Regions from separate parts of the Paucibacter sediminis genome, predicted to be linked through region 2. Evidence: predicted binding sites of a transcription regulator. Region 2 holds the regulator's gene; each other region holds the start of a gene.

Region 1 (7,718 bases), 1.2 Mb from region 2:
GTGGGGGGCTGCGCTTCAGCAGGGCCGCCATCAGCGCGTCCTTCTCGCTCCACTGCTTCTTGATCCACATGGAAATGCCGGCGCGCAGGCGCTTGTCTTCCATCGGGTTGCCCCCCACCAGTTCGGGGGGGATGGGGCGCTGCTGCACCCGCACCTGCACCTGGCCGCAGCGGCCGCACAGCAGATCCCAGAACTTGGGTGTGCCCTCGGGGTAGACCAGGGTTACGTCCAGCAGGGCCTCGAACTGCTCGCCCATGGTGGCCAGGGCCATGCCCAGCGCGCCGACCTTGGGCTTGAGCAGATGCTGGTAGGGGCTTTTCTGCTCGGCATGCTTGGCGGCCGTGAAGCGCGTGCCCTCGACGAAGTTGATTACCGTGGTCGGGATGGTCTTGAACTTCTCGCAGGCCTTGCGGGTGGTGGCCAGGTCGGCCGCCTGCGAGCCGGCGCTGCGGCCACGCTTCATGAAGGGGAAATCCAGCGCCCACCAGGCCAGGCCGATCACCGGCACCCAGATCAGCTCACGCTTGAGGAAGAACTTCAGAAACGGGATGCGGCCATGGAAGACGCGCTGCAGCACCAGGATGTCGACCCAGGTCTGGTGGTTGGGCGAGACCAGGTACCAGCCGCGCTGGTGCAGGCCGTCCACGCCCTGCACGTCCCAGACCTGCGGGTTGAGCGCCCGTATCCAGGCGTTGTTGACGGCCACCCAGCCCGAGGCGATGCCGTTCAGCGCCAGGTCACAGGGCTTGCGCACGAAGGGAAAGGGCAGCACCAGCTTGAGCAGGGCCGGCAGAATCATCAGCGTGACGCCGGTGACGGTGTTGATGGCCAGCAGGATGGCGGCCAAAGTGCCCAGCAAGGGGGCAGGCAGGAAACGTCGCATGGGCCGAACTGTAGCCTGAGCTTGGCCCGGCCCTGCTCAGCCCAGCGCGGTCTGCAGGGCGCGCGCCTCGTGCGCCAGCTGTTCAAACAGCGCGTCGGCCTGGGTCTTGTCGAAATCGGCGTGGTAATGCTTGCGCACGCCCATCTCGTGCAGGCGGATATGGCGGGTCGGCGCCAGCCCCTGCTGGGCCAGGCAGGCCTTGCAGCAGGCCAGCACGCAGCCGTCCAGGGCCAGCATGGGCCGGCCGGACTCGGCGGCCTCGCGCGCCTTGCGCACCAGATTGGGCACGCCGCCGCCCACGCCGGCGATGCAGGACATCTCGGCCAGGCCGGCGCGATCCAGGCGTACCGCCAGGTGATTGGCCAGCTGGGCGGCGTCGGAGCAGCCTGAGCAGCTGTAGACCAGGGGGAGGGCTGGGGCATCGGACATGGCCGCCATGCTGCCCACGGCGTGCAGGATTTGGCTTGAGGCAGATCAAAAGTCACATTTTGAATATTGCTTTAGGCGCCGCGCTTGGTGACAATAGCTATATTGCAAATGCAACTTTAAGGACGACCATGACCGTTGCCGCCACCCCCGCCGCCGAAGTGATCGATGTGCGCCTGATCGCACCGCAAGAGCGCCATGCGCGCATCTTCGAGACCTTCCAGGCCCTGCCCGTGGGCAACTGGTTCTATCTGCTGAGCGACCACGAGCCTTTGCCCCTGCGCCAGCAGTTCGAGGCCCAGTGGCCCGGACAGTTCGATTGGGAGGCCTTGGAAACCGGCCCCGCGCAATGGCGCCTGCGCATCAGCCGCAAGCCGGCCGGCAAGAGCTGCTGCGGCTGCTGCGGCGGCTGATCGATCATGAGCACCGTCTCCTTCATGGGCATTGAAGAGCCCCCGCAGCCCGCCGCGCAGCGCCTGGCGTTGTGGGACCTGGGCTTCCGGCCCTTCTACCTGCTGGCGGCGCTGCTGGCGGCACTCTCGGTGCCGCTGTGGGCGCTGCAGTTCTCGGGCCTGCTGACGCAGCCGGTGCTGCGCGGCTCGGCCTGGCATGCGCATGAGATGGTGTTCGGCTACGCGCTGGCGGTGGTGATCGGCTTTCTCTTCACCGCCGGGCGCAACTGGTCCGGCCAGCCCACGCCCACCGGCAAGCCCCTGATGGCGCTGGCGGCGCTGTGGCTGCTGGCGCGGCTGCTGGTGCTGAGCCCATGGCTGTGGGCCTCGCTGCTGCTGAACCTGGCCGTGCCCTGGGCGGCCGCCTGGGGGCTCTGGCGCGCGCTGCATGCCGCCGGCAACAAGCGCAACTACTTCTTCGTCGGCCTGCTCGTCGCCATGGGTCTGGCCAGCGCGGCCGTGCACCTGGGCCAGGCCGACGTGTTACGGTTGCCCGGGCTGAACATCGGCCTGGACCTGCTGCTCTTCATGATCGCGGTGATGGCCGGCCGCGTCGTGCCGATGTTCTCCAACAACGGCGTGCCGGGCATGTGCGCCACGCGCCAGCCCCAAGTGGAGAAGGCGGCGCTGGGTTCGGTGCTGCTGCTGCTGGCGCTGGACCTGCTGGCTGTCGAGGGCGCGGTGCTGGCCGCCGCGCTGCTGGCCGCCGCGCTGGCGCAGGGCTTGCGCCTGGCGCTGTGGCAGCCCTGGAAGAGCTGGCGCAATCCGCTCGTCTGGGTGCTGCACCTGGCCTATGCCTGGCTGCCCGTGCATCTGCTGCTGCGCGCTGGCGCCACGCTGGGCTGGATCGCGCCGGGCCCGGCCACCCATGCCCTGACCCTGGGCGTGATCGGCCTCATCACTCTGGGCATGATCACGCGCACCGCGCTGGGCCACACCGGCCGGCCGCTGAAGGCCGGGCCCGTCGAGATCAGCGCCTATCTGAGCATGCTGCTGGCGGCGCTGCTGCGCGTGCTGTTCCCGCTGCTGGCGCCCGCCAGCCTGATGCTGGGCGTGCAGCTCTCGGCGGCGCTGTGGAGCCTGAGCTTTGTGCTCTACCTGCTTCGTTACACCCCGCTGCTGATGCGTCCGCGCCCCGACGGCCAAGCCGGTTGAGAATGCTGCCATGCGACTCACCACCATGACCGACTACGCGCTGCGCCTGCTGATCTATCTGGGCCAGCACCAGGACCGCCTCTGCACCACCGCCGAGATTGCCGCGGCCTACCAGATCTCGGAGGCCCATCTCACCAAGATCACCCACCAGCTGGGCCAGCAGGGCTTCATCGCCACGGTGCGCGGCAAGGGCGGTGGTATGAAGCTGGCGATGAATCCGGCCGAGCTGAGCCTGGGCGATCTGGTGCGGGCGGTGGAGTCCGACTTCCAGCTGGTCGAATGTCTGGGCAGCGGCAACAGCTGCTCGCTCACCGGCGCCTGCCGCCTCACCGGCATCTTCAACGACGCGCTGGCCGCCTTCCTGGCCGAGCTTGACGGCCACAACCTCGCCGACCTCCTGCAACCCGCCACCGCCAAGCGCCTGGCCAAGATCAGCCTGCCTCAGGCCCGCGATGCCCGCGCCTGAAGAAACTGTTTCCTCCGTGTCCACGCCTTCCAAAGTCATTCCTATCACGCCGGTCGCCACCTCGATGTATGTGGCCGAGGCCAAGGTCTATCCGCGCGCGGTCAGCGGCCGTTTCGCCAACTGGCGCTGGATCATGGTGGCGCTGACCCAGGCCTTCTTCTACGGCATGCCCTGGCTGCAATGGCAGGGCCGCCAGGCGCTGCTGTTCGATCTGGACGCCGGGCGCTTCTATGTGCTGGGCCTGGTGCTCTATCCGCAGGACTTCATCTATCTGGCCGCCTTGCTGGTGATCGCGGCGCTGGGCCTGTTCTTCTTCACCGCCCTGGCCGGACGCCTGTGGTGCGGCTATGCCTGCCCGCAGACCGTCTACACCGAGATGTTCATGTGGCTGGAGCGCCATACCGAGGGCGACCGCCAGGCCCGCATGCGCCTGGACCGCGCGCCCTGGGGGGCCGAGAAGCTGGCGCGCAAGTCCGCCAAGCACGCCAGCTGGGTGGCGCTGGCCCTCGTCACCGGCTTCAGCTTCGTCGGTTACTTCACGCCCATCCGCGCGCTCGGCAGCAGCCTGCTGCAGCTGGGGCTCTCGCCCTGGGAATGGTTCTGGGTGCTGTTCTACGCCGGTGCCACCTATGGCAATGCCGGCTGGCTGCGCGAGCAGATGTGCAAGTACATCTGCCCCTATGCGCGCTTCCAGAGCGCCCTGATCGACGCCGATTCGCTCATCATCACCTACGACGAGAAGCGCGGCGAGCCGCGCGGCTCGCGCGCCCGCAAGGTCGCGGCGCTGGACCTGGGGCAGGGGGATTGTGTCGATTGCACCCTGTGCGTGCAGGTCTGCCCCACCGGCATCGACATCCGCAAGGGCCTGCAGAACGAATGCATAGGCTGCGCCGCCTGCATCGACGTCTGCGACCAGGTGATGGACAAGCTGGGCGCGCCGCGCGGCCTGATCCGCTACGCCACCGAGAACGGCGTCAAGCAGCAATGGACGCCGCGCCAGATGCTGGCGCGTGCGCTGCGGCCGCGCGTGCTGATCTATGGCTCGGTGCTGCTGGCCCTGTGCATCGGCTTTGCCACCAGCCTGTGGCGCCGGCCCGACTTCCAGGTCGACGTGCTGAAGGATCGCAACACGCTGGCGCGCCAGGTCGAGAACGGCGCGATCGAGAACGTCTACCGCCTGCAGCTGATGAACCGCACCGAGCGGCCGCTGACCCTGCACATCGAGGTCGACGGGCTGGACGGCCTGTACCGCGTGGGCCCGGCCGAGGTGGTGCTGCCGCCCGCCGCCATCCATGCCCAGGTGCTGCAGCTGCGCCTGCCGGCCGAGCAGGCCGCGCGCCTGGGCAGCGGCTCGCGCCCCATCCACTTCAGGCTTGAGGGCCAGGGCGGCCGGGGCTCGCGGGTGGACAGCAGTGCCAGCTTCTACCTGCCGCGCTGAGCGATGAACCCGAACCAGGCCCCGCACCGCGCCTGGTTCCTCGCCGGCGCCCTGGCCTGGGCCTGCCTGGGCCTGTGGTGGTGCGTGCGGGTCTGGCAGGGGCAGGGCGCGCCCCAGCATGGCCTGCTGTTCACGCTGGGTTTTCTGCCCTTCTTCATCGCCGGATTTGCGCTCACCGCCCTGCCCAAATGGTTGGGCGTGGCGGCGCTGCCGGCCTCGGCCTGGCTGGGGCCGCTCGGGCTGCTGATGCTGGGTTGGGGCGTGCATGCCGCGCTGGGCTCACCCGGCCTGGGCCTGGCGGCCGCAGGCTGGAGCTGGCTGCTGCTGCGCCTGGCGCCGCTGTTGCGCGTCAGCGCCAAGCCGGATCGTCGCCATGCCCAGGGCGTGCTGCTGGGCATGGCCGTGCTGGGCCTGGCGCTGTGGTGTGCGGCGCTGGGCTGGCCGGCCCAGGCCACCCGGCTCGGGCTGTGGGGCGGCCTGGGCAGCGTGTTTGCCTGCGCCTTGCAGCGCCTCACGCCCTTTCTGCATGCCGAGGGCCGGCGCGCCGATGGCCTGTTGCTGGCGCTGCTGCTGGGCCTGTGGTTGCGCGGCCTGGCACCGGTGCTCGGGCTGCCGGCCTGGCCGCCCGCCGTGGCCTATCTGGCCCTGGCCGCGCTGCTGGCGCGTGCCGCCTTCAATCCCGCCCTGGCCGCGGCCCGGCGCACGCCCTTTGTGGGCCAGCTGCACCATGGCCTGCTGTGGCTGATGGCGAGCTTCGCGCTTGCCGCCCTGCAGTTCGAGCTGGCCGCACTGCATGCGCTGACGCTGGGCTTTATGTGCACCACCATGCTGGCGATGGTGAGCCGCGTCACCGCGGTGCAGCAGGGCATCAGCGTGGTGGTGGATCTGCCGCTGCGCCTCATGCACGGCCTGCTGCAGGGCTTAAGCGCGCTGCGCGTGGCCACGGCCTGCTGGCCGCAGGCGCCGCGCTGGTGGCTGCCGGCCGCGGCCGCCGGCTTCGCCCTGCTGGCCGCGGCCTGGTTGCTGCGCTATGGTCCATGGCTGCTGCGGCCATCACAGCGAAGAGAAAGTACAAGCACATGACAGAAGCAGAACTCGCCAGCTTGCGCACCGCCATCATGCAGGCGCTGCACAAGGTGGCCGACCCCGAGATCGGCGAAAACATCGTCGATCTGGGCCTGGTCGAGACCCTCGAGCTGCGCCAGGACTTCGCCTCCCTGGTGCTGCTGCCCACCAGCGCCACCTGCCCGATGGCCGACCAGATCATGAACGACGCCGGCTGCGCCATCGAGGCGCAATGCCCGCCGGGCTGGGTGATCGAGGTGGACATGGACTGGGACAAGGTCTGGACGCCCGAGCGCATGGCGCCCGGCCTGCGCGCCCGCTTCGGCTGGGGCGGCGGCTGATGGCGCGTGCCAAACCGCTTGCGGTCGGGCGGGGGCTGATCGCTGCCTGTGCCGGCCTGGCCGTGGCCAATCTGCTCGCCGCCTTGCTGGGCGGCCTGTTGCGCCTGGGCGCCCTGCAGTCCGGCGCCGCCGCGGCCGGCCAGGCCCTGGCCCTGCATGGCGCGCTGATGATGGCGGGCTTCTTTGCCAGCCTGGTCACGCTGGAGCGCGTGGTGGCGTTGCGGCGTGGCCGCTGGATCCCGCTGCTGTCGGGCGGGGCCGGGCTGCTGGCCCTGGCCGGCCAGGCGGACGCGGCGGCGCTGCTGTGGCTGCTGACGGCGGCCGGCCTGCTGGAACTCTATCTGTGGGCCGGCCGACACCGCGCCTGGTCGCTGCCGCTGGCGGTGGAGGCGAGCGCCGCGCTGGCCCTGCTGGCTGGCGCGGCCGCGCATGCCGCGGGGCAGGCCGAGCTGGCGCGCTGGGGCTGGAGCCTGTTCCTGGTGCTGACGATTGCCGGCGAGCGCCGCGAGCTGATGCGCCTGCTGCCGCTGCCCCATTGGGGCCAACGCGCCTTCCTGGCCGGCTGGGCCGGCTTTGCCCTGGTGGCGGCGCTGCTGCTCTGGCGCCCGGAACTGGGCCGCCCGCTGGGCTTTGCGCTGCTGGGCCTGCTGGCGCTGTGGCTCTTGCGCTTCGACCTGGCACGCCTGCAATGGCGCGCCCCGGGCTGGGCCGGCCACACCGCCATCTGCCTGCTGGTGGGCTATGGCTGGCTGCTGCTGGCCGCGGTGTCGGGTCTTGCCGGCCAGGGCCTGCCGGGCGGCATCGCCTGGCATCTGCTGTGGCTGGGCTTTGTGTTCGCGATGGTGTTCGGCCACGCCCCCATCATGCTGCCGGCGCTGGCCGGCCTGCGGCCCCGGCACAGCCGCTGGGCGCTGCTGCCGCTGGCCCTGCTGGGGCTGAGCCTGCTGCTGCGCAGCGCGGCCAGCTTGTGGGGCTGGCCCCATGGCCTGGCGCTGGCAGGGGCCGGCCACGGGTTGGCGCTGCTGTGGTTCGGGCTGACGATGGGGCGCTTGGTGGCCAAGCCTGAGACGAAGGAAGTGTCGCGTTTTGCAGGATCGGAGAAGCGGACCTCAGGGCTTGGGCAAGGACCGGTAGAGCTCGGCGATTTGCGGGATGAATAGCTCCGGGTTGCCACCCACCATGTTGGTCAACACGATGACGGCGAGCCCTTCGTCCGGGTAGACGATGAAAGCCGCGCGGTTGCCGCCAATGCCCGCAACCTGCCTTCGTGGCGCTGATGCCAGCACCGGCCAGCCCGCCGCCCAGTCCGCGTCCGTGCCGCTGTTCAGTTTCTCGGCGGTCCACATGCTGCGCATGCTGGCTGCGCTGAGCAGCCGGCCATTCGTGAGCGCCGTCAGCCAACGCGCCAGTTCATCGGCCGTGGTCTGTATGCCGCCGCCAGCGCGCAGGCTGTACGGGATGTCGTAGAACCAGTGCGACAGGCGATGGGCGT
Region 2 (7,718 bases):
TCGGCCACGATGGTGGTCTCCTTGTCGGCCAAGGCCTTGGCCAGCGGCGCGAACTTCGCGGCCAGCTCGGCGTCATCGCCCTGCGCGGCCAGCGCCTCGGCCCAGTACAGCGCCAGGTAGAACTGGCTGCCGCGGTTGTCGAGCTGGCCGGTCTTGGGGCTGGGGTTCTTGTTGTTGTCCAGCAGCCGGCCGGTGGCGGCGTCCAGGGTCTTGGCCAGCAGCTTGGCGCGGGCGTTGTTGTTCTTCAGGCCCAGGTCTTCCAGGCTCACGGCCAGCGCCAGGAACTCGCCCAGCGAGTCCCAGCGCAGGTGGTTCTCTTCCACCAGCTGCTGCACATGCTTGGGCGCCGAGCCGCCGGCGCCGGTCTCGTACATGCCGCCGCCGGCCATCAGCGGCACGATCGACAGCATCTTGGCCGAGGTGCCCAGCTCCATGATGGGGAACAGGTCGGTCAGGTAGTCGCGCAGGATGTTGCCGGTGGCGCTGATGGTGTCCTGGCCGCGGATCACGCGCTCCAGCGTGTAACGCATGGCACGCACCTGGCTCATGATCTGGATGTCCAGGCCCGAGGTGTTGTGCTCGTGCAGATACATCTTGACCTTGGTGATCAGCTGCGCCTCGTGCGGACGGTAGGCGTCGAGCCAGAACACCACCGGCATGCCCGAGTTGCGCGCGCGGTTGACGGCCAGCTTGACCCAGTCGCGGATCGCGGCGTCCTTGCACTGGCACATGCGCCAGATGTCGCCCTGCTCCACGTCCTGGCTCATCAGCACCTCGCCGCTGTCCAGGTCGGTGATGTTGGCGACGCCGTCTTCAGGGATCTCGAAGGTCTTGTCGTGCGAGCCGTATTCCTCGGCCTGCTGGGCCATCAGGCCGACGTTGGGCACCGTGCCCATGGTCTTGGGATCGAAGGCGCCGTGCCATTTGCAGAAGTTGATCATCTCCTGGTAGATGCGGGCGAAGGTCGACTCCGGCATCACCGCCTTGACGTCCTTCAGGCGGCCGTCGGCGCCCCACATCTTGCCGCCGTTGCGGATCATCGCCGGCATCGAGGCGTCGACGATGATGTCGTTGGGCGAGTGGAAGTTGGTGATGCCCTTGGCCGAATCGACCATGGCCAACTCGGGGCGGTGCTCGTGGCAGGCGTGCAGATCGCGCTTGATCTCGTCCTGCTTGCTCTGCGGCAGGGTGGCGATCTTGTTGTACAGATCGACCATGCCGTTGTTGACATTGATGCCCAACTCGTCGAACAGCTTGCCGTGCTTCTCGAAGGCTTCACGGTAGAAGATCTTTACGCAGTGGCCGAACACGATCGGATGCGAGACCTTCATCATGGTGGCCTTGACGTGCAGCGAGAACATCACGCCGGTCTGGCGCGCGTCCTCGATTTCCTTTTCGTAGAAATCCAGCAAGGCCTTCTTGCTCATGAACATGCTGTCGATGACCTCGCGGTCCAGCAGCGCCACCTTGGGCTTCAAGACGATGGTCTTGCCGCTCTTGGTGATCAGCTCCATCTTGACGTTGCGCGCGCGGTCCAGGGTCATGGACTTCTCGCCGTGGTAGAAGTCGCCGGCATGCATGTGCGAGACATGCGAGCGCGAGGCCTGGCTCCAGTCGGCCATGCTGTGCGGGTTCTTGCGCGCGTATTCCTTGACGGCCTTGGGTGCGCGGCGGTCCGAGTTGCCCTCGCGCAGCACCGGGTTCACGGCCGAGCCGATGCACTTGTTGTAGCGCGCGCGGATCTCCTTTTCCTCGTCGGTCTGCGGCTTCTCGGGGAAGTCGGGGATCTTGTAGCCCTTGCCCTGCAGCTCCTTGATGGCGGCCTTCAGCTGCGCGACCGAGGCGCTGATATTGGGCAGCTTGATGATGTTGGCCTCGGGCCTTAAGGTCAGCTTGCCAAGTTCGGCCAGGTGGTCGGGCGCGCGCTGCGCCTCGCTCAGGGCTTCGGGGAACTGGCCCAGGACGCGGCCGGCGACGGAGATGTCGCTGGTCTCGACATGCACGCCGGCGGGCGCCGTGAAGGCGCGCACGATGGGCAGGAAGGACGCGGTCGCCAACAGCGGCGCCTCGTCGGTCAGGGTGTAGATGATGGTCGGTTGCTGAGTAGTCATGAGGTATCCAGATCGGCCCATCAAAGAGGCCCGCGGGGTGGTCGATTAGAGCGGTGATTCTAGGGCAGGTGCGCCGGCCGGCGAGCCAAGTCTTATAGAAGTCTTGGCCTTGATCAGTTTCTCAGCTGGGCAGGCCGCAGAGGGCGGCAACCTGCAACCAGACGCCATGACCCAGGGCCCATCCGGAGGCGGCGATCAGCGCCAGGCCGGCCAGGCGCACGGCCCAGGCCATGCCTTGCGCACCCAGGGCTTTCAGCAGCAGGCCGGGGCCCAGCGCCAGGCCCGCTCCGGAGCCGGCTGCAAAGGCCATCATCACCAGGGCGCCGGCCGCAGCGCCGCTGGCCAGGCCCGCGGTCAGCAGGGCCGATTGCAGCAGCCCACAGGGCCAGGCCACCCAGGCCAGGCCGACCAGCCCGGATCGAGCCGGGGCCGACAGCACCACCCGCCCTGCCCCGGGCATGGCGAGCGTTGCCACGTTGACCTGGCGGCCGATCTGACCCAGCCAGGCCGGCTGCCTGGCAAACACCAGCAGGTACAGGCCCAGCAAGAGGGCCGCGGCATGCACGAGCAGCCACAGCGGCCGCAGCCAGGCCGCCGCACTGCCGATCCAGGCCAGCGCGCCCACACTGGCCGCCACCACGGCGCCGCCAAGCCCATAGCCCAGCATGCGGCCGAGCTGGAACGCGCCCGCCGCACCTCGCCCAGCTCTGCCGCAAGCAGCGGCCGTCGGGCCACACATGGCCAGACAATGGGGAGTGCCGGCCAGGCCCATCAGCAGGGCCGAGCCGGCAAGTGCGAGATCCAACATGGGGTCAGATGATGCGCGAAAACTTGGCGCGCGTCTGGTCGGCGCTCAGGTAGCGATCGAACACCATGGCCACGGCGCGCACAAAGTACCAGCCCATGGCGGTGACCTGGATCGCGCTGGGCTCCACCACCACCAGGCCGGTATCGGCCATGGCGCGCAGGCGCTCCAGCTCGGGGCCGAAGTAGTCCTGCACCTTGATCAGATGCGCCAGCTCGATGGACTCGAACTCCACCCGCCCCTGGCACATCAGCGCCATGATCATGGCGCGCCGCACCAGGTCGTCGCGCGACAGGGCCAGGCCGCGCTCGATCGGCAGCTGGCCATGGGCCAGCGCGTCGTAGTACTCGGGCAGGGTCTTGGCATTCTGGCTGTAGGTGGCGCCGATGCGGCCGATGGCGGAAACGCCCAGGCCGATCAGGTCGCAATCGGGCTGGGTGCTGTAGCCCTGGAAGTTGCGGTGCAACCGGCCCTGGCGCTTGGCCACCGCCAGGCTGTCGTTGGGCAGGGCAAAATGGTCCATGCCGATATAGGTGTAGCCGTGCCCGACAAAGCCGCCGAGCGCGCCCGACAGCATGTGCAGCTTGTCGGCCGCCACCGGCAGCAGTGCGGCGTCGATGCGGCGCTGCGGCTTGAAGCGCTGCGGCAGATGGGCGTAGCCATACAGCGCGATGCGGTCCGGCTTGAGTGCCGCCACCTGGGCGATGGTGCGGGCGAAGGACTCGGGCGTCTGCTGCGGCAGGCCGTAGATCAGGTCCACATTGGTGGATTCGAAGCCCAGGGCACGCGCCTGGATCATCAGCGCTTCCACGCTCTCGTAGCTCTGCATGCGATGCACGGCCTTCTGCACCGCCGGGTCGAAGTCCTGCACGCCAAAGCTCAGGCGATTGAAGCCCAGGCCGCGCAGATGCTGTAGGCGCTCGTTGGTGACGGTGCGCGGGTCCACCTCGATCGAGATCTCGGCACCGGGCGCGAGCTTGAAGCGGCTGCGAATGTCGTCCATCAGGCGCGTCAGCTCCGCATCGCTGAGGAAGGTCGGTGAACCGCCACCCAGATGCAGCTGCGACACCGACTGGGTGCGTCCGAGATCCGCCAGGGTCAGGTCCATCTCCGTGACCAGCGCGTCCAGGTATTCGGCCGCCTTCTCATGGTGCTTGGTAATGACCTTGTTGCAAGCGCAGTAGTAGCAGACCGACTCGCAAAAGGGGATGTGCACATAGATGGACAGCGGCGCGCCGCCCCCCACCACGCCGCCCTGGGCCCGCTGTTGCAGGGCCTGACGGTATTGGGTGGTGGTAAAGGCCTCGACGAAACGGTCGGCAGTCGGGTAGGAGGTGTAGCGCGGCCCGGAAACGTCAAAGCGGCGCAACACGTCTTCGGTGATGCCTGGCAGGGGTTCAGCGACTCTTGGTTCCATGGACCGTACTGTGCCAAGCCCGTTGACAGGGCGTTTGACTTGGGTCAATCTTGCAGCGCGAGCATAGAGAAAGAATGGCGTCAATCTTGAGGAGCATCATGTTCAACTCTATGCACACAGGCACGCCATCGGGTGCGGAATCCGCCCCAGCTCCGGGCCCAGCCACCATAATTCGCCACATGAATGCCAACCACGCCATCAAGATCGAGCCCTTCAAGGTAGCTTGTTCCAGCTGCAACCTGCGGGAGTTGTGCTTGCCCGTCGGCCTATCCAAGGGTGACCTGGATCAACTGGACGCCCTGGTGGCCACACGCCGCAATGTCGAACGCGGCGACACGCTGTTCCGTACCGGGGACTCCTTCCAGTCGCTTTATGCGGTGCGCACCGGTTTCTTCAAGACCTGCGTGTCGTCCGAAGACGGGCGCGACCAGGTCACCGGCTTCCAGATGGCCGGCGAGTTGCTGGGGCTGGACGGCATCAGCAATGACCGCCACAGCTGCGACGCCGTGGCCCTGGAGGACTCGCAGGTCTGCGTGATTCCCTACAGCCAGCTGGAAGAGCTGTCGCGCGAATTCACCGATCTGCAGCATCAGTTCCACAAGATCATGAGCCGCGAAATCGTGCGCGACCATGGCGTGATGCTGCTCTTGGGCAGCATGCGCGCCGAGGAGCGCCTGGCGGCCTTCCTGCTCAACCTGACCCAGCGCCTGCAGGCGCGCGGCTTCTCGGCCTCGGCCCTGGTGCTGCGCATGACGCGCGAGGAAATCGGCAGCTATCTGGGCCTGAAGCTGGAGACGGTCAGCCGCACCTTCTCGAAGTTCCAGGAAGACGGCCTGCTGGAAGTGAAGCAGCGCCAGATCCGCATCATGGATCAGCCGGGGCTGCAGAAGCTGGTCAACAGCACCACCTGCTGAGCCCGGCCGCAAAGCCTCAAACGCCCGCCCAGGCCCGCTACTGAGGCGGGCTTTTTTGTTGCTGGGCCAGGTACAGTGACATCGCCGATGCGGCGCTGATGAGCAGCCAGAAGATCAGGAAGCTGAGCGTGTAGATGGCGGCGCGCGGCAGCGCCATCGGGGCCGCGCCGAACCAGCTCAGATCGCTGGGGTCCACCACCGCGAACACCAGCGCCACGGTCACGCCGGCCATGAAGAAGGACGGCCAGAGGATGAACATGGCCGAACGCACCAGCCCCGGCCGGTCACCTGGCCTGCGCTCAATACCTGCATCGTCCCCTGCTGCGTCCCCTGCTTCACCCATACGCGCCCCCTCGGCTTGTGAGTCTGCTGCGTCAGTGGCCGCCCGTCGCCGCATGGTTGCGGGCCTTCATGGCGGGCTGCAGGGCCGCGCCCTGCTCTTCCGCACTGTCGGCCGACAGGCGGGCTTTGGTCTCGATCACCGGATCCGGGAAACGGATCGCCAGCGTCAGCGTGGCGATGCAGGCGACGATCACCACCGACGGGCCGCCCACCACCAGCCACATCATGCGTTCGCGCCACCAGGGGGCGGGCTTGTCGGCCGGGGTCAGGTCTTGCTGCTTGCTCATGGCGTGCTCTTTCGGATGAATGGGCCGCCGCTCAACGCGGCAGCACAAAGGTTGATTTTTCCATCAGACTGCCGGCGTCGGTGCCCGGGCTGGCGAGGCGGCGGATCTCGAACTGGATCGGATGGGCGCCGGCGCCCTCGCTGGCCGCGACCTCGGGCGGCACGCGCAGCGCCACCGAGATCCAGCGCGCCTCGGCGGGTCCGACCGCGACGACGTCCACCGCGGGCTGCATGCGCAGGCCCAGCAGGCCGGAGGCCGTCAGCGTGAAACGCTGCTCCTGCTCGGTGGCATTCATGATCTGCAGGCGGTAGACGTTTTCCACATAGCCGTCCTCGACCTGCCGTGCCAGCGAGGCGCGGTCGCGCACCACGTCCACCTTGAAGGTGGTGCGCAGCGCGATGCTGGCCATCAGGGCCGCGCTGATGACGAAAAGGATGGCGGTATAGATCAGCACGCGCGGGCGGAACATGCGCGCCAGCAGTTGGCTGCGCGTCAGGTGCTGGGACAGCCCGTTCTGGGTGTCGTAGCGCACCAGGCCGCGCGCATAGCCCATCTTGTCCATCACGCCGTTGCACACATCGACACAGGCGGCGCAGCCGATGCACTCGTATTGCAGGCCCTTGCGGATATCGATGCCGGTGGGGCAGACATGCACGCAGAGATTGCAGTCGATGCAGGCGCCGAGCCCGAGCTGCTTCGGGTCCGCCTTGCGCCCGCGCGCGCCGCGCGGCTCGCCGCGCTCGGCGTCGTAGCTGATGATCAGCGTGTCCTTGTCGAACATGGCGCTCTGGAAGCGCGCATAGGGGCACATGTATTTGCAGACCTGCTCGCGCATATAGCCTGCATTGCCGTAGGTGGCAAAACCGTAGAACAGCACCCAGAACCATTCCCAGGGCCCGAAGCTCAGGGCCAGGGCCTCGCTGCCCAGCAGCTTGATGGGCGTGAAGTAGCCGACAAAGGTAAAGCCGGTCCACAGGCCCAGGCTCAGCCAGACCAGCTGCTTGCCGCCCTTGCGCGCCAGCTTCTCGGCGTTCCAGGGGCCGGCGTCAAGCCGCATGCGTGCGGCGCGATCGCCCTCGAAGCGCTGCTCCACCCACATGAAGATCTCGGTGTAGACGGTCTGCGGGCAGGCATAGCCGCACCACAGCCGCCCCGCCACCGCGGTGAAGAGAAACAGCGCATAGGCCGAGATCAGCAGGATCCCGGTCAGGAAGATGAAGTCCTGCGGATACAGGACCAGTTCGAAGATATAGAAACGGCGCGCGCCCAGGTCGAAGAGCACGGCCTGGCGGCCGTTCCAGTTCAACCAGGGCAGGCCGTAGAACAGCAGCTGCGTGATCCAGACCAGGCTCCAGCGCCAGGTCGCAAACCAGCCCGTGACGGCGCGGGGGTAGATCTTCTTCTGTGCCTGATAGAGCGAAACCATCTCCACGGCGGCATCACCACCGCTCTGGCTGGGCTGGGTCGTGGCGCTGGCTTCGCTGCTCATCAGTTGCTGCTTTTCTGCTACTTCTTACTTGGCGGCCACGGCCGTGGTTTGCGACAGGCTCCACACATAGGCCGCCAGCACGCGGATCTGCTCAGCGCTCAGGCGCGAGGCGTGGGCGGGCATGACGTTGTTCTTGCCGTTGTTGATCATCGCCATCACCGCGTCTTCGCCCCAGCCATGCAGCCAGACCTTGTCGGTCAGGTTGGGCGCGCCCAGGGCCTGGTTGCCCTTGCCGTCCGGACCATGGCAGGCCGCGCAAGCGCCGAACTTGGGCTTGCCCAGCTGGGCCGCGATCGAGTTGTGCGGGCTGCCCGACAGGCTCAGCACATAGTTGGCCACATTGCGCACGTCTT
Region 3 (7,718 bases), 1.2 Mb from region 2:
GGTTGTCGAACAGCATCAGCTGGGCGCCGGCATCGCCGCTGTCGTAACCCAGGCCGAGCTCCAGCGCGCGGTTCTTCTCGGGCCGCAGGGTCGGATTGCTCTGGTAGGTGTAGGGGCCCTCGTCTTCCTGGTAGCCGGGCGTGATCTGCTTGAGCGTGGGCGGCTTGAAGCCCTCGCTGTAGCCGCCCTTGAGCGTCCAGCGCCTGGCAAGGTGCCAGACGCCGTAGAGGCGCGGGCTCCAGACACCGCCGAAGCGCTGGTGCTCGTCGCGGCGCAGGCCGGCGGTGAGGGTCAGGGCCGGCTGCAGCCGCCACTCGTCCTGCAGGAACAGCGCGGCATGGCGGGCCTGGGCCTCGCCGCCGGGCAGGCCCTCGTTGCGCAGCGCTTCTTCGCGCCACTCCAGGCCGGTGGTGAGCCAGTGCGCCTCGTTCAGGTGCCCGTTCAGCTGCGCCTCCAGCACCTGGTCGTTCAGGGTGTTGGGCCGCAGCGCCGCCACGCCGTTGCTGCGCTCGTTGCTCATCGCGATGCGACTGGCATAGGCGCGCGCCACGCTGTGCCAATGGCGCGCGGCATCCCAGTCCGCCTCCCAGCCCAGCATCAGGTGCTGGCGCTCCAGCAGGGTGTCGCTCGCGTAGACACGCTTCTTGCCGCTGCGCTCCACCGCCAGCGCGTCGCGCTGCTCGCGCCCGACGCGCGCCTCCAGCTCGAGTTGGTGCTGGGGCTGCGGCTGCCACTGCAGGGTGAGGCCGGCGTCCTGCTTGTGGCGGCCCTCGATGTCGGAGATGCGCGGGTCCGGGCCGGAGGCCACCGCCTCGCGGCGCGTGTCGGCCAGGCTCAGCGCCGCCCGCACGCCATCCGGGCCGGCGACCAGCGGGCCGGCCAGGCGTGCCGAGGCGCGATGACCGTCGCCGCCACGCCCGCCATCGGCCCGGCTGCCCTCCAGGCGCGCGCTGCCCTGCCATTGCTCGCCGGGCTGGCGCGTGATGATGTTGACCACGCCGCCCAGCGCCTCGGCGCCGTAGAGCACCGACAAGGGGCCGCGCACCACTTCCACGCGCTCGATGTCGTCGGCGGCCACCCAGTCGAGCTGGAAATCGGAATGCCCGATCACGCCATCGCTGGCACCGACGCGCTTGCCGTTCACCAGGATCAGGGTGTGGCGCGCATCCATGCCGCGCAGGCTCAGCGTCTTGCGGCCGCTGATGGTGCGGCCGAACACGCTGATGCCGGTCTCACCGCGCAGCGCCTCCAGCAGGTTGTCGGCCCCGCGCGCCTCGATCTGCTCGGCGCTGATGACGCTCACCGCGGCGGGCGCGTCCACCAGGCTCATCGCGTGGCGCGTGGCCGAGACCAGCACGGTCGGCAACTGCTCGGGCTCGGCACGGGCCGTGCCCAGACAGGCCAGGGCGGCGAGGGTCGGCAGGCTGTAGCGCAGGGGTCTCATAGGGCTCTTGTTGAACATGATGAGCGCCAGCATGCCGACAAATATCAAGACGCACCTTGACCCAGTTCGGGTTTCCCCGTGCAAACGCGCAACAAGCGGGCCGGGACTTGAACCAGTTCAAGGACGCTGGGGGCAGCGCGCAGGACGATGCCGTCACAAGCTGGATCCCAAACCCATAGGAGTCACCATGAAGAAGCTGCCCACCGCCAAGCTGCTGATGCTCGCAGCGGCATTTGCCGTACTGCCCCTGTCGGCCCAGGCACAGGAGAAGAAGGACGTGAGCCCCGGCGATGTGAAGTACCACGCCGCACCCTCGGCCCTGACCGACGTGCCCATGGTGCAAAGCACCAACCCAAAGGCCCCGCAGATGACGATGGCCGAGTTCGACGTTGCGCGCAAGATCTACTTCGAGCGCTGCGCCGGCTGCCACGGCGTGCTACGCAAGGGCGCCACCGGCAAGCCGCTGACCCCCGACATCACGCTGGGCAAGGGCACCGACTACCTGAAGGTCTTCATCGCCTACGGCTCGCCGGCCGGCATGCCCAACTGGCAGACCTCGGGCGAGATGACCGAGCAGCAGGTGGACCTGATGGCGCGCTACATCCAGCATGAGGCGCCCACGCCGCCCGAGTTCGGCATGGCCGACATGAAGGGCACCTGGAAGGTGATCGTGCCGCCCGAGAAGCGCCCCACCAAGAAGATGAACAAGTACAACATCGAGAACATCTTCTCGACCACGTTGCGCGACACCGGCGAGGTGGCCCTGATCGACGGCGACACCAAGCAGATCATCAACATCGTCAAGACCGGCTATGCGGTGCACATCTCGCGCACCTCGGCCTCGGGCCGCTACCTGTTCGTGATCGGCCGCGATGCCAAGATCAACATGATCGACCTGTGGATGGAGAAGCCCGACAACGTGGCCGAGATCCGCGTCGGCCTGGAAGCCCGCTCGGTGGAAGCCAGCAAGTACAAGGGTTATGAGGACAAGCTGGTGATCGCCGGCTCCTACTGGCCGCCGCAGTACGTCATCATGAAGGGCGACACGCTGGAGCCGCTGAAGATCGTCTCGACCCGCGGCAACACCGTCGACAAGCAGGAATACCACCCCGAGCCGCGCGTCGCCTCCATCGTGGCCAGCCACTTCCGCCCCGAGTTCATCGTCAACGTGAAGGAGACCGGCAAGACGCTGATGGTCGACTACACCGACCTGAACGCGCTCAAGACCACCGAGATCGGCACCGCCCGCTTCCTGCATGACGGCGGCTGGGACAGCACCAAGCGCTACTTCATGGTGGCGGCTAACCAGAGCAACAAGATCGCCGTGGTGGACGCCAAGGAAGACAAGCTGGTGCAGCTGGTGGAAGTGAGCAAGATCCCGCACCCGGGTCGCGGCGCCAACTTCGTGCACCCGAAGTTCGGCCCGGTCTGGAGCACCGGCCACCTGGGCGACGAGGCCATCTCGCTGGTGGCCACCGACCCGGTCAAGCACAAGCAGTACGCCTTCAAGGAAGTGGCGCAGCTCAAGGGCCAGGGCGGCGGCGCGCTCTTCATCAAGACGCACCCGCAGTCCAAGCACCTCTACTCCGACACGCCGCTGAACCCGGATGCCGCAATCTCGCAATCGGTGGCGGTGTTCGACATCAATGCGCTGGACAAGGGCTTCAAGGTGCTGCCGATCGCCGAGTGGGCCGGCCTGAAGGACGACGGCGCCAAGCGCGTGGTGCAGCCCGAGTACAACAAGGCGGGCGACGAGGTCTGGTTCTCGGTCTGGTCGGCCAAGAACAAGGAAAGCGCCATCGTGGTGGTGGACGACAAGACGCTCAAGCTCAAGACCGTCATCAAGGACCCGCGCCTGATCACGCCGACCGGCAAGTTCAACGTCTACAACACGCAGCATGATGTGTATTGAGCAGAAAGAAGGCCGCACGATGACGACAACAAGCAAACTGCTGTGGAGCCTCGCGGCGGCCCTGCTGGCCGCCGCCCCCGCCGCCCAGGCCGACGAGGCCGCCCTCACCAAGGCCGGCTGCATGGCCTGCCATGCCAAGGACAAAAAGCTGGTGGGGCCCTCGTTCAAGGAGGTGGCCAACAAGTACAAGGGCCAGGACGTCACGGCCACGCTGATGGCCAAGGTGCGCGCCGGCGGCAAGGGTGTGTACGGGCCCATCCCGATGCCGCCCAACCCGCCCGACAAGATCGGCGACGCCGAGCTGAAGGATTCGGTCGGCTGGATCCTCAAGCAAGGCGGTTGAGGCCGCGTGCCATCACCCTCCAGCAAGGCGCCTTCGGGCGCCTTTTTCATGGTGCAGGGCCACCGGCGGCAGACGCCGGCCAAAGCCACTATGCTGCGGGCTCATGACAGCCCAAGACATCCTGCACTTCTGGTTCGAAGAGACCGCCCCCAAGGCCTGGTGGGCGGTGGACCCGCTGTTTGACGCGCTGATACGCCAGCGCTTCGGCGATGTCTTGCGGCGCGCGGCCCAGGGCGAGTGCGAGGCCTGGCGCAGCCAGCCCAAGGGCCGGCTGGCGGAGATCGTGGTGCTGGACCAGTTCTCACGCAACGCCTACCGCGGCAGCCCCCAGGCCTTTGCCCAGGACGGCATGGCCCTGGTGCTGGCGCAGGAGGCGGTGGCCCGCGGCGAGCTGGCCGGGCTCGAGGCCGTGGAGCGCGGCTTCCTGCTGCTGCCCTTCATGCACAGCGAGTCGCGCCTGGTGCATGAACGCGCCGAGCAGCTCTACCGCGCCCATGCCCTGCCCGACAACCTCCAGTTCGAGCTGCGCCACAAGGCCATCATCGACCGCTTCGGTCGCTACCCGCATCGCAACGCCATCCTCGGCCGGGCATCGAGCGCCGAGGAGCTCGAGTTCCTGCAGCAGCCAGGCTCGAGCTTCTGAACCAAGGCAGGATGGTTCGCCACCCGTGAATCCAGGAAGGAAGCCCCCATGAGTGCAGATCAACGCATCCTCGAGCTTGGCATTGCGCTGGGCGCGGGCAGCGCGCCGGCCGGCAATTACGCCGCCGCGGTGCAGACCGGCGACCTGCTGTTTCTCTCGGGCAAGGCGCCGCAGGCGCTGGACGGCCAGGTACCCAAGGGCCGGCTGGGCCGCGAGTACGACACCGCCCAGGGCTATGCCCTGGCGCGCTCGGCCTGCATCGAGCTGCTGGCGGCGATACGCGCCGAGCTGGGCTCGCTGGACCGCGTGGCGCGGGTGGTGGACCTGCAGGGTTCGCTCAACACCACGCCCGAGTTCGAGGACCATGCCCAGGTGCTGGACGGCGCCTCGGACCTGCTGGCCCAGGTGTTCGGCGCCGCCGGCATGCATGCGCGCTCGGTGATAGGCGTGGCCTCGCTGCGCAAGGGCCTGCCGCTGACGCTCAAGGCCATCGTCGAGGTGCGGCGGCAGCCCTGAAGCGCCGCCGCCGGCCTCAGCCCTGCCCCGCCACCTGCGCACGCAGGCGCTCCTCCTGCTCGCGCAGCTCGGGCGTGAAGGCCTCGCCGAAGTCGTCGGCCTCGAAGACCTGGCGGATCTCGATCTCCGAATCGCCCAGCATCGGATTGGGGCAGCGCTTGACCCATTCGATCGCCTCCTGCAGCGAGGCGCATCGCCAGATCCAGAAGCCGGCCACCAGTTCCTTGGTCTCGGCAAACGGCCCGTCGATGACGCTGCGCCCCGTGCCCGAGAAGCGCACGCGCGCGCCCTTGCTGCTGGGGTGCAGGCCCTCGCCGGCCAGCATCACGCCGGCCTTCACCAACTCCTCGTTGAACTGGCCCATCGCGGCCAGCAGCTCCTGGCTGGGCATCACGCCGGCCTCGCTGTTGTGGTCGGCCTTGACCATCACCATGAATTTCATTGCTGTCTCCTGTTGGCGGCTCGCGCCGGCATTGTCGTCACATCCGCACGACGAACGACGCGGCACGCCATCGACAGGTGAAAATGCCGCATGGACACCGCAAGCATCTTCTGGGGCCTGCTGTTCGGCTCCATCGGCGCCGGCTACTTCATCTATGGCAAGAAGCAGGGCAAGCCGGTGCCGCTGCTGTGCGGCATCGCGCTGGCGGTATTCCCCTACTTCGTCAGCAATCTGCTGGGCCTGGTGGCGCTGGGCATCGTGCTCTGCGCGATCCCGTACTTCTATCGCCCATAGCAAGCGCTCTCGGCCGTGTGGCCGGTCTTGCCGCAGGTGGTGGTTCCAGGCAGCCTTGATCGCCTTGATGTGCGTGGCGTGCACATGAATGCGCGGCTCTCGCCCCGGGAGCGATGGGTGAGTGCTTCGCGCAAAGCCCCCATCCCGCCCCCTCAATGCGAGGTCCCTTCCTCCCTGCTGATCTTGTTCCAGACGTTGTACTTGCCCACCGGCTTGCTCATGGGGATGCGCTTCACTTCCTTGAAGCTGGCGGCGTCGTAGACGATCAGGGCGCCGTCCATTTCCCAGAGGCTGGCCAGCACATAGCGGCCGTCCTTGGTGAATTCGACATGGGCCAGGGTCTTGCCGGGCTCCCTGACCTGGGCCACCAGCTCCAGGGTCTGCTTGTCGATGATGCTCAGCGTGTCCTTGGCCGCGGGGCTCATCATCGAGTCGGTCCAGGCGTAGCGGCTCTTGGCGTGGCTGCGCATGAAGAAGCCGGGGCCGGGGGTAGTGATCTCGCGCAGCGCGCTCCAGTTCTTCAGGTCGATCACGCTGATGCGGCCATCCTTCAGATTCGGGCTGGCCATCACGCGCCGGCCCTGCCAGTCGAAGCTGATGCCCGAGCCCAGATGCGGCATGCCGGCGATCGGCAGGTTGCTGATCTTGCGGCGCACATCGAGGTTGACCACCTGGCCCAGCATCGCGCTGCCCTCGGCGCGCGGCCGCGCGGCGCCCAGCACATGGGTGTAGGCATCGTCGAAGAAGAAGTCGTCCAGCGGCTCGTCCAGCGGCGTGCGGCGGGCGTTCTGGTAGCCGGGCTTGGCGATCGCCTCGGCCATGCGGTAGTCGTGCACCAGGCCGTCGTAGATGGGCGGGGCCTTGGGGTCGTAGGAGATCTCCCAGAGCTCGGCAACGTCCTTCAGCGCCACCACAAAGCTGCGCCGCGGCGCGGCATCGTAGACGGCCGAGACGCGCGAGCTCTGCTGGCCGTCCAGGCTCCTGGCATCGAAGCGCTTCACCAGTTGCAGGTCGGCGTCCAACAGCACCACCGTGTGCGGCAGGTAGTTGGCGGCCATCACCCAGCGGCCATCGCCGCTGACCGCGACATTGCGCATATTGATGCCGGCGCGCACCTCGGCCACCAGCTTGAGGTTCCAGAGGTCGTACTTGCTGATCCAGCCGTCGCGCGAACCGAAGTACACATAGCGCCCGTCCGGGCTGAACTTGGGCCCGCCATGCAGGGCGAAGCGGCTGGCGAAGCGGTGAATGGGTTCGAAGCTGTCGCCATCGACCAGGCTGACATGGTGGTCGCCACCCTCCACCACCACGAAGAGGTTCATCGGATCGGCGCGCCATTGCGGGCGCGCCGGCCAGTCGCGGCTGGCGGCATCAAAGCTGCGCGAGGCCTGGATGTCGGCATCGCGCCACTGCGGCGCGGGCTGCACCGGCTGGTAGATGTAGGCGGCCAGGGCCTGCAGCTCGGCCTCGCTCAGCTTGCCGGCAAAGCCCTGCATCTGAGTGGCCGGCCGCCCCGCCCCCATCACCTTCAAGGCCTCGGGCTTGCGCAGGCGTTCCAGGCTTTCGGGCAGCAAGGCCGGGCCCATGCCGCCCAGGCGCTGCGCGCCATGGCAGGCCGCGCAATGCTGCTGGTAGAGGGCGGGTGCATCGGGCGATGACGTCGTTGATGGCGACGGCAGTGGCTGGGCGCGGCCGTACTCCAGGCCCAGGCTGACCAGCGCCAGCGCCAGGCCCAGCTTGATGAGGATCTTCAGCAGGGTGCTCATGGTCAGGCCGCCGGGTGAAGCGCAACCGTCTTGGCGCGGTACTTGAAAGGCTCCAGCTGCACGCGCGCGCTGAGGCGCGCCGCCGCCTCGGCCGAGAGGCCGATCTCGGCGTCGTCCAGGTAGCAGCCGGGGTCCTCGGCCCAGAGATCGCCGGTGATCTGCTGGGCGCGCACGCGCGTGTTGCCGCCACACAGGGCGAAATGCTCGCATTCGGCGCAGCGGCCCTGCACCGGGCGGGGTCGGGTCTTGAGGCCGTCCATCAGCGGGTCGCTGCGGTCGCTCCAGATCTGCGAGAAGGGGCGCTGACGCACATTGCCCAGCGGGTAATGCCACCACATGGTGTCGGGATGGACCTCGC
Region 4 (7,718 bases), 2.5 Mb from region 2:
CGGCGCGGGCGGTGCGCGCCCATGTGGCGGCGCGCCAGGCCTTTCTGGCCGGCGCTTCCGAGGCGCAGATCCATGCCGCCTACCTGGCGGCCAGCGGCCATACCGATCGCGACCTGCCCTACGGCAATATCGTCGCGCTCAACGAGCATGGCGCGGTGCTGCACTACCAGTATCAAGACCTGACTCCACCGACGCAGTCGCGCTCGCTGCTGATCGACGCCGGCGCCCAGGTGGCCGGCTACGCGGCCGACATCACGCGCAGCTGGAGTGCCGGTGATGCAGATTTCGATGCCTTGCTGGCGGCGATGGAGTCCGCCCAGCTTGCCCTGGTGGGCGAGGTGCGCGCCGGCGTGGACTATCGCGACATCCACCTCAGCACCCATGCGCGCATCGCCAGCATCCTGAAGACCCTGGGCATCGTGAAGGCGATGAGTGAGGAGGCCATGCTGGCCGAGCGCATCACTTCCACCTTCATGCCGCATGGCATCGGCCATCTGCTGGGCCTGCAGGTGCACGATGTGGGTGGCTTCATGGCCGATGAAACCGGCGCGCTGGCGCCCAAGCCCGAGGGCCACCCCTATCTGCGCCTGACGCGCACGCTGCAGCCCGGCATGGCGGTGACGATCGAGCCCGGGCTCTACTTCATACCCACCCTGCTCAAGGCCCTGCGCGCCGGCCCGCACGCGGGCGCGGTGAACTGGGGCCTGGTGGAGCACCTGAGCCGGTATGGCGGCGTGCGCATCGAGGACGACGTGGTGTGCCGCGCCGCGGGTGCGCCGCCGGAGAACCTGACGCGGGATGCGTTCGCGGCGCTAGGCTGAGCATCAAGCGCCGCGCCCCAGGGAATAGAACTCGTCATTGGGGCGCATGCTCGTGACGTTGGCCATGCGGTTGGACATGCCGAAAAAGGCGGCAATGCCGGCGATGTCCCACGCGTCAGCCATGTCGAAACCATGGCGCTGCAGTGTCTCGAAGTCGTCGTCGCCCACGGCGTACGCTTCGGCAGACACCTTCATCGCGAAGTCCAGCATGACCATCTGGCGCGGCGTGATGTCGGCCTTGCGGTAGTTGATGGCGACTTGGTCAGCGACCAGCGGATTCTTGGCCCGGATGCGCAGGATGGCACCGTGCGCGACCACGCAGTATTGGCACTGGTTCGCGTTGCTCGTGGCCACCACGATCATTTCGCGCTCGGCCTTGGTCAAGTTGCCCTTCTTCTCCATCAAGGCGTCGTGATAGGCAAAGAACGCGCGGAACTCATCCGGCCGGTGCGCGAGAACGAGGAAAACGTTCGGCACGAAGCCGGACTTCTCCTGGACGGCGAGGATGCGCGTGCGAATGTCTTCGGGCAGATCCTTGATCTCAGGGACTGGGAAACGGCTGATCTTGAATGGCGTAGCGGTGGACATGGAGGCTCCTGGGCGAGGGCGGGGAGAAGAACTCACCGGCTGCGTTGTGACAGGCAAGGCATGGCGATGTACGAAGTACCGTGACGCTACACCAAGGCGACGCCACGCAGCATCGCCAGCCCGCACCCGGCCTGGAGCCGCCATGAAAAAAGCCGCCAAGCCCTTGCGGGCCGGCGGCCTTGTCGTCAGGCGACGTGCTTGATCAGAAGCGCATGCCCAGGCCCACGCCCACCAGCAGCGGGTCGACCTTGAACTTGCCGACTTCGGTGCCGCTGGAGTAGACCTTGGTGCCGATCTGCACCTTCTTCACGTCCACGTTCAGGTACAGGTTCTTGGACAGCTCGATGTCGGCACCGATCTGGGCCGAGAGGCCGAAGCTGTTGTGCTTGATGCTGGGATGCAGGGCGGTCTCGACCGCGGGGGCGAACTTCACCGACGAGAAGTTGGTGTAGTTCAGGCCAACGCCCACATAGGGACGGAAGCTGGCGGCGGGGGCGAAGTGGTACTGCAGGCTCAGCGTGGGCGGCAGATGCTTGAGCGAACCGATTTCGGCGCCGCCGGCCTTCAGGGTGTGCTTTTGCGGATAGGTCAGGATCAGCTCGGCCGCGATATTGGGCGAGAAGAAGTAGCTGATGTCCACCTCGGGGATGGCCTTGTTGTTGATCGTCAGACCCAGGCCGGTCGTGTCCTTGTTGGCCGAGTCGATGTTGACGACGCGGGCGCGCACCAGCCAGGGGCCTTCAGCCTGCGCCTGAGCAGCAAAGCTGGCGGCGGCGAGGGCAACAGCGGCGAAGGTGCTTGCAATCTTTCCCATCATTCCAATAACTCCTTGTTTGCCGGGACCAATCCCGATGAAGCCATTGGACGCAGATCGATCGGGTTAACCCTTGATCTGACGCAAGTGCAAAAAAGCCCTCGTCATGAGGGCTTGGTGGTTTTGCGTTGCCTCAAGAAACTCAGCCGAGACCGAGGCGTTTGCACAACTCCAGCGTCAGCGCCGACTGGTTGAGCGTATAGAAGTGGATGCCCGGCACGCCATCGGCGATCAGGCGTTCGCACACGCGCGTCATCACGTCCAGCCCAAAGGCGCGGATGGAGGCGGCGTCGTCCATATAGCCCTCCATCTTCAGCGCCACCCAGCGCGGGATCTCGATGCCGTCGCGCGCCGCGAACTGGGCGATGCGCGCGTAGTTGTGGAAGGGCATGATGCCCGGCACGATGGGGGCATCCACGCCCAGCTTGCGCACCTCGTCCACGAAGTTGAAGTAGGCGTCGGGGTTGAAGAAGAACTGGGTGATGGCCTCGTCGGCGCCGGCACGCATCTTGTCGGCGAAGTGCTGCAGGTCGCGGGCGGCATAGCGCTGCTGCGGGTGGTACTCGGGATAGGCCGCCACCTCGATCTTCCAGTCCGCCCCCTGCGTTTCGCGGATGAAGCGCACCAGCTCGGCCGCATAGCGGAACTCGCCCGCGGTGGCCGTGCCGCTGGGCAGATCGCCGCGCAGCGCCACCACGCGGCGGATGTTCTGCGCGCGGTAGGTGGCCAAAATCTCTGCGATGTTCTCGCGCGTGGAACCCACGCAGGAGAGATGCGGCGCGGCCTCATAGCCCATCGCCGCGATCTCGCTCACGGTGGCCAGGGTCTTCTCGCGGGTGGAGCCACCGGCGCCGTAGGTGACGCTGAAGTACTGCGGCTTCAGCACGCTCAGCTCCTGCACCACGGTCTTGAGCTTCTCCGCCCCCACGGGGGTGTTGGGCGGGAAGAATTCGAAACTCACCGCTGTCATGGTGTGTGTTCCTTTGCTGCGTTCGTCTTCGCTGCCTGCGGACCTTCGGCCCACAGGAAGAATTCCTTGTTGCCATCACCACCGGTGATGGGGCTTTCAAAGTAGTCGCGTACCTGCCAGTCCAGGGCGGCGGCGGCCTCGCGGGCGCGCGCCTCCAGCAGCGGGTACTGCTTGGCGTCCTTCACCAGGCCGCCGCGCGCCAGGGCCTTGGGCCCCAGCTCGAACTGCGGCTTGATCAGCAGCAAGACCTGACCCCCGGGCGCCAGCCAGGGCGCCAGCTGGGGCAGGGCGCCGAGCATGGAGATGAAGCTCAGGTCGCCGACGATGAGCGCAAAGCCCTCGGCCGGGGCCTGCTCGCGCAGCGCCGAGCCCGCCAGCTCGCGCACATGCAGGCCTTCCAGCGCGCAGATACGCGGGTCGGCCGCCAGCGCGGCATGCAGCTGGCCATGGCCCACGTCCACGCCCACCACGCGCGCGGCACCCGCCTTCAGCAGGCAATCGCTGAAGCCGCCGGTGCTCTGGCCCATGTCCAGCACCGTCAGCCCGGCGACCGCCAGGCCCGTGTGCGCCAGCGCGCCTTCGAGCTTGAGCCCGCCGCGCGAGACATAGCGCAGCTCCGCGTCATCGCTGATGCGGAGCTCGGCGAACTCCGGCAACTCCTCGCCCGCCTTGCGAATGGCCGACCAGCCCTTGGCCGAGTGCCACTCGGCCGCGGCCGCGCTGATCAGCCGCTGCGCGGCCGAACGCGTGGGCGCCAGGCCCTTGGCGACCAACAACTGGTCTGCGCGCATTGCTCGCCGCTCAGTAGCGGTAGGTGTCGGGCTTGTACGGGCCCTGCTTGGGCACGCCGATATAGGCCGCCTGCTCATCGCTGAGCTCGCTCAGCTGCGCATTCAGCGTGGTCAGCTGCAGGCGCGCCACCTTCTCGTCCAGGTGCTTGGGCAGCACATAGACCTTGCCGATGTCGTAGGCGTCCTTGTGCGCGAACAGCTCGATCTGCGCGATCGTCTGGTTGGCAAACGAGGAGCTCATCACATAGCTCGGGTGGCCGGTGCCGCAGCCCAGGTTCACCAGGCGGCCCTTGGCCAAGAGGATGATGCGCTTGCCGTCCGGGAAAATGACGTGATCGACCTGCGGCTTGATCTCTTCCCACTCGTACTTCTCGATCGAGGCGATGTCGATCTCGTTGTCGAAGTGGCCGATATTGCAGACGATGGCGTTGTGCTTCATCGCGGCCATGTGCTCGTGGCGGATCACGCCCTTGTTGCCGGTGGTGGTGACGAAGATGTCGGCCTTGTCGGCGGCGTATTCCATCGTCACGACGCGGAAGCCTTCCATCGCCGCCTGCAGCGCGCAGATCGGGTCGATCTCGGTGACCCAGACCTGCGCCGACAACGCGCGCATCGCCTGGGCCGAGCCCTTGCCCACATCGCCATAGCCGGCGATCACGGCGATCTTGCCGGCGATCATCACGTCGGTGGCGCGCTTGATGCCGTCCACCAGCGATTCGCGGCAGCCGTAGAGGTTGTCGAACTTGCTCTTGGTGACCGAGTCGTTGACATTGATGGCGCGGAACAGCAGCGAGCCCTTGGCCGACATTTCCTTCAGGCGGTGCACGCCGGTGGTGGTCTCCTCGGTCACGCCGATGATCTCGGCGCTCTTGCGGGTGTACCAGCTCGGGTCCTGGGCGATCTTGGCCTTGATGGCGGCGAACAGGATGCGTTCTTCCTCGCTGCCCGGGTTGGCCAGCACGGAGAGATCCTTCTCGGCCTTCTGGCCCAGGTGCATCAGCAGCGTGGCGTCGCCGCCATCGTCCAGGATCATGTTGGGGCCTTCGCCCGGCGTGCCGGCCGCACCGAATTCAAAGATGCGGTGCGTGTAGTCCCAGTAGTCTTCCAGGGTCTCGCCCTTGTAGGCGAACACCGGCGTGCCGCGGGCCACCAGGGCGGCGGCGGCATGGTCTTGCGTGGAGAAGATATTGCACGAGGCCCAGCGCACTTCGGCACCCAGGGCCTGCAGGGTCTCGACCAGCACGCCGGTCTGGATCGTCATGTGCAGCGAGCCGGTGATGCGCGCGCCCTTGAGGGGCTGGCTGGTGGCGTACTCGCGGCGGATCGCCATCAGCGCGGGCATCTCGCTCTCGGCGATGTTCAGTTCCTTGCGACCCCAGTCGGCCAGCGACAGGTCGGCAATCTTGTATTCGGTGGTGGTGGCAGCGGCATTCATCAGCGGGCTCCTTCAATGACAAAACGTCGAAGCCGCTGACGCCGTGAGGGAGGGTCTGAAAAGACAACGATCACCCACGCAGGACGTCAGCGGGTGAGCGCGGTTGCAAAGAAAGTCTCCGAGCCTGGCCTCTAAGCAAGAGGTTGCAACGCTCCTCGGAAGCCACGGATTCTAAACGCATCGCGCAGCTCGTTCGCTCGAACAGGCATGGGGAATGGGCACAATCGGCGCCCATGCTGCCTCTTGCCTCCTGCCCGCCCGCGGCTCTCGGCCGCCTGCGCGGTGTGCTCACCGATATCGACGACACCCTCACCGCCGAGGGCGCCATCGCGCCGGCCGCCTTGCAAGCCTTGCACGATCTGGCCGCCGCCGGGCTGCCGGTGATCGCGATCACCGGGCGCCCGGCCGGCTGGAGCGAGCCCTTCGCGCTGGCCTGGCCGGTGCGCGCCATCGTGGCCGAGAACGGTGCGGTGATGCTGCAGAACCAGGGCGGCCAGTTGCGCCGCAGTTTTTATTGCCAGGACGAGGCGACCCGCCGTGAAAACTTCGCGCGCCTGCAGCGCTGCGCCGCCGACGTGCTGGCGCGCGTGCCGGGCGCCACGCTGGCCGAGGACAGCGCCGGCCGCCTCACCGACATCGCGGTGGACCACAGCGAGTTCGCGCATCTGGACGCGGCGCAGATCGATGCCGTCTGCGCGGTGATGCGCGCGCATGGCCTGCAGGCCACCGTCAGCTCCATCCACATCAATGGCTGGATCGGCGCGCACAGCAAGCGCACGGCGGCCGACTGGGCGGTGCAGGCCCTGCTGGGCGAGGCCTTCGTGCCGGCCGACTGGTTGTATGTGGGCGACTCCAGCAACGACGAGCAGATGTTCGCGTCCATCCCGCTCAGCGTGGGGGTGGCGAACATCGCGCGCTTTGTGCCGCAGCTGCGCAGCCTGCCGGCCTATGTCACGGCCGCCGAGCGCGGCGCGGGCTTCGCCGAGGCGGCGGCGGCGCTGCTGGCGGCGCGCGCCGCTGGGGCTTAGGCGGCAGCCGCTCCGCGCCACTGCGCCATATCGCTGCGCGGCGGCGTGCCGAACAGGCGCCGGTATTCGCGGCTGAACTGCGAGGGGCTTTCGTAACCCACCTGGTGCGCGGCCGCGGCGGCGTCCAGACCCTCGGCCAGCATCAGGCGGCGCGCCTGCTGCAGGCGCAGCTGCTTCTGGTATTGCAGGGGCGAGAGGCTGGTGAGCTGCTTGAAATGCTGGTGCAGGCTGGAAGGGCTCATATGCGCCAGCGTGGCCAGCTCCTCGATGCGCAGCGGCTCGGCATAGCGCTGCGTGAGCGCATCGACGGCGCGCGCGACGCGCTGGGTGCTGCTGTCGCCGCTGGCCAGCGCGCGCAGCTGAGCGCCCAGCGGGCCGGTGAGCACGCGGTAGAAGATCTCGCGCTGCAGCATCGGCCCCAGCATGGCCTGGTCCTGCGGCGTATCCAGCAGCTGCAGCAGGCGCAGCGCGGCGTCCAGCAGCGGCGTGGTGACGGGGCTCAGGTTCAGCCCCACCGGCGCGGCGGCGCGCGCGGCCTGGGCTGGCGAGGGGGCCGGGGCGGCCGGGCCGCACTGCAGCAGCAGATCGGCCAGCATCTGCGTGCTGCTGCTCAGGCGCAGGCACAGATAGGGCTGGGCGGGGCTGGCCTCGGTGATCTGGCCGAGCGGCAGCATGGTCATCGAGACCAGCAGGCAGTGCAGCGGGTCATAACGCAATGTCTGCGCGCCCAGCTGGGCCTGCTTGCGGCCCTGCAGCACCAGCACCAGGCCGGGCGCATAGACGGCCGGCAGGGCCTGGGCGGTGGCACTGGCGCGTATCAGGGCCAGGCCGGGCAGGGCGGTGTCGTGCAGGCCATCGGCGGGGGCGTGGCGCAGGGCCAGGGCCAGCGCGCGTTGGCGCAGGCGCTCCAGCTCGGCGGCGTCTTGGGGGTGTGGGGCTTCGGCCATGGGGCGGATTGTGCAAGCCTACGGCCAGGTGCGAGGCGGCCGGCGCGGCAGATTCGGAGTTTTGGGCAAGCATGGGCGAGCTTTTCGCTGGGCTCGGCGTGCCCTCGTTCCTATGCTGCGAGGGGTCAACAAACCAAGGAAAGAGAACAGCATGAGCAAGCAAGAATTGACGATGCCGCGCCGCCGGCTGGGCGCCCAGGGCCCCGAGGTTTCGGCCCTGGGGCTGGGCTGCATGGGCATGTCGGACTTCTACGGCCCGGCGGACGAGCAGCAGTCGCTCGCGGTGTTGCATCGGGCGCTGGACATCGGGCTGAACTTCCTCGA

Evidence for each region. Region 2 encodes FNR, which switches genes on or off when oxygen is low (the NO sensors DNR and NnrR bind a similar motif). Its sites were predicted from a motif close to TTGATNNNNATCAA; they were not measured.
Region 1: the regulator FNR is predicted to act here: its motif matches at 1,348-1,361, upstream of PFX98_RS17220 (putative zinc-binding protein).
Region 3: the regulator FNR is predicted to act here: its motif matches at 1,552-1,565, upstream of PFX98_RS17190 (nitrite reductase).
Region 4: the regulator FNR is predicted to act here: its motif matches at 2,297-2,310, upstream of PFX98_RS10805 (OmpW/AlkL family protein).

What each region holds. Positions count from the first base shown of each region.
Region 1 is NZ_CP116346.1:3,708,049-3,715,766, forward strand. Features, by position in the region: gene PFX98_RS17215 (acyltransferase) at 1-883, opposite strand, end outside; gene PFX98_RS17220 (putative zinc-binding protein) at 920-1,321, opposite strand; gene PFX98_RS17225 (DUF2249 domain-containing protein) at 1,441-1,722, shown strand; gene PFX98_RS17230 (NnrS family protein) at 1,729-2,916, shown strand; gene PFX98_RS17235 (RrF2 family transcriptional regulator) at 2,927-3,382, shown strand; gene ccoG (cytochrome c oxidase accessory protein CcoG) at 3,369-4,820, shown strand; gene PFX98_RS17245 (NnrS family protein) at 4,824-5,903, shown strand; gene PFX98_RS17250 (metal-sulfur cluster assembly factor) at 5,900-6,226, shown strand; gene PFX98_RS17255 (hypothetical protein) at 6,226-7,386, shown strand; gene PFX98_RS17260 (serine hydrolase domain-containing protein) at 7,336-7,718, opposite strand, start outside.
Region 2 is NZ_CP116346.1:4,880,298-4,888,015, forward strand. Features, by position in the region: gene PFX98_RS22650 (NADP-dependent isocitrate dehydrogenase) at 1-2,111, opposite strand, end outside; gene PFX98_RS22655 (sulfite exporter TauE/SafE family protein) at 2,233-2,919, opposite strand; gene hemN (oxygen-independent coproporphyrinogen III oxidase) at 2,924-4,333, opposite strand; gene fnr (fumarate/nitrate reduction transcriptional regulator Fnr) at 4,513-5,247, shown strand; gene PFX98_RS22670 (hypothetical protein) at 5,285-5,506, opposite strand; gene PFX98_RS22675 (hypothetical protein) at 5,622-5,876, opposite strand; gene ccoG (cytochrome c oxidase accessory protein CcoG) at 5,908-7,365, opposite strand; gene ccoP (cytochrome-c oxidase, cbb3-type subunit III) at 7,390-7,718, opposite strand, start outside.
Region 3 is NZ_CP116346.1:3,696,485-3,704,202, reverse strand. Features, by position in the region: gene PFX98_RS17195 (TonB-dependent receptor plug domain-containing protein) at 1-1,444, opposite strand, end outside; gene PFX98_RS17190 (nitrite reductase) at 1,632-3,356, shown strand; gene PFX98_RS17185 (c-type cytochrome) at 3,376-3,699, shown strand; gene PFX98_RS17180 (DUF924 family protein) at 3,803-4,342, shown strand; gene PFX98_RS17175 (RidA family protein) at 4,391-4,858, shown strand; gene PFX98_RS17170 (YciI family protein) at 4,875-5,300, opposite strand; gene PFX98_RS17165 (hypothetical protein) at 5,391-5,594, shown strand; gene PFX98_RS17160 (nitrite reductase) at 5,747-7,360, opposite strand; gene nirJ (heme d1 biosynthesis radical SAM protein NirJ) at 7,363-7,718, opposite strand, start outside.
Region 4 is NZ_CP116346.1:2,341,158-2,348,875, forward strand. Features, by position in the region: gene pepQ (Xaa-Pro dipeptidase) at 1-821, shown strand, start outside; gene PFX98_RS10800 (peroxidase-related enzyme) at 825-1,409, opposite strand; gene PFX98_RS10805 (OmpW/AlkL family protein) at 1,612-2,226, opposite strand; gene metF (methylenetetrahydrofolate reductase [NAD(P)H]) at 2,366-3,193, opposite strand; gene PFX98_RS10815 (TlyA family RNA methyltransferase) at 3,190-3,984, opposite strand; gene ahcY (adenosylhomocysteinase) at 3,995-5,419, opposite strand; S-adenosyl-L-homocysteine riboswitch at 5,508-5,582, opposite strand; gene PFX98_RS10825 (HAD-IIB family hydrolase) at 5,653-6,447, shown strand; gene PFX98_RS10830 (AraC family transcriptional regulator) at 6,444-7,394, opposite strand; gene PFX98_RS10835 (aldo/keto reductase) at 7,546-7,718, shown strand, end outside.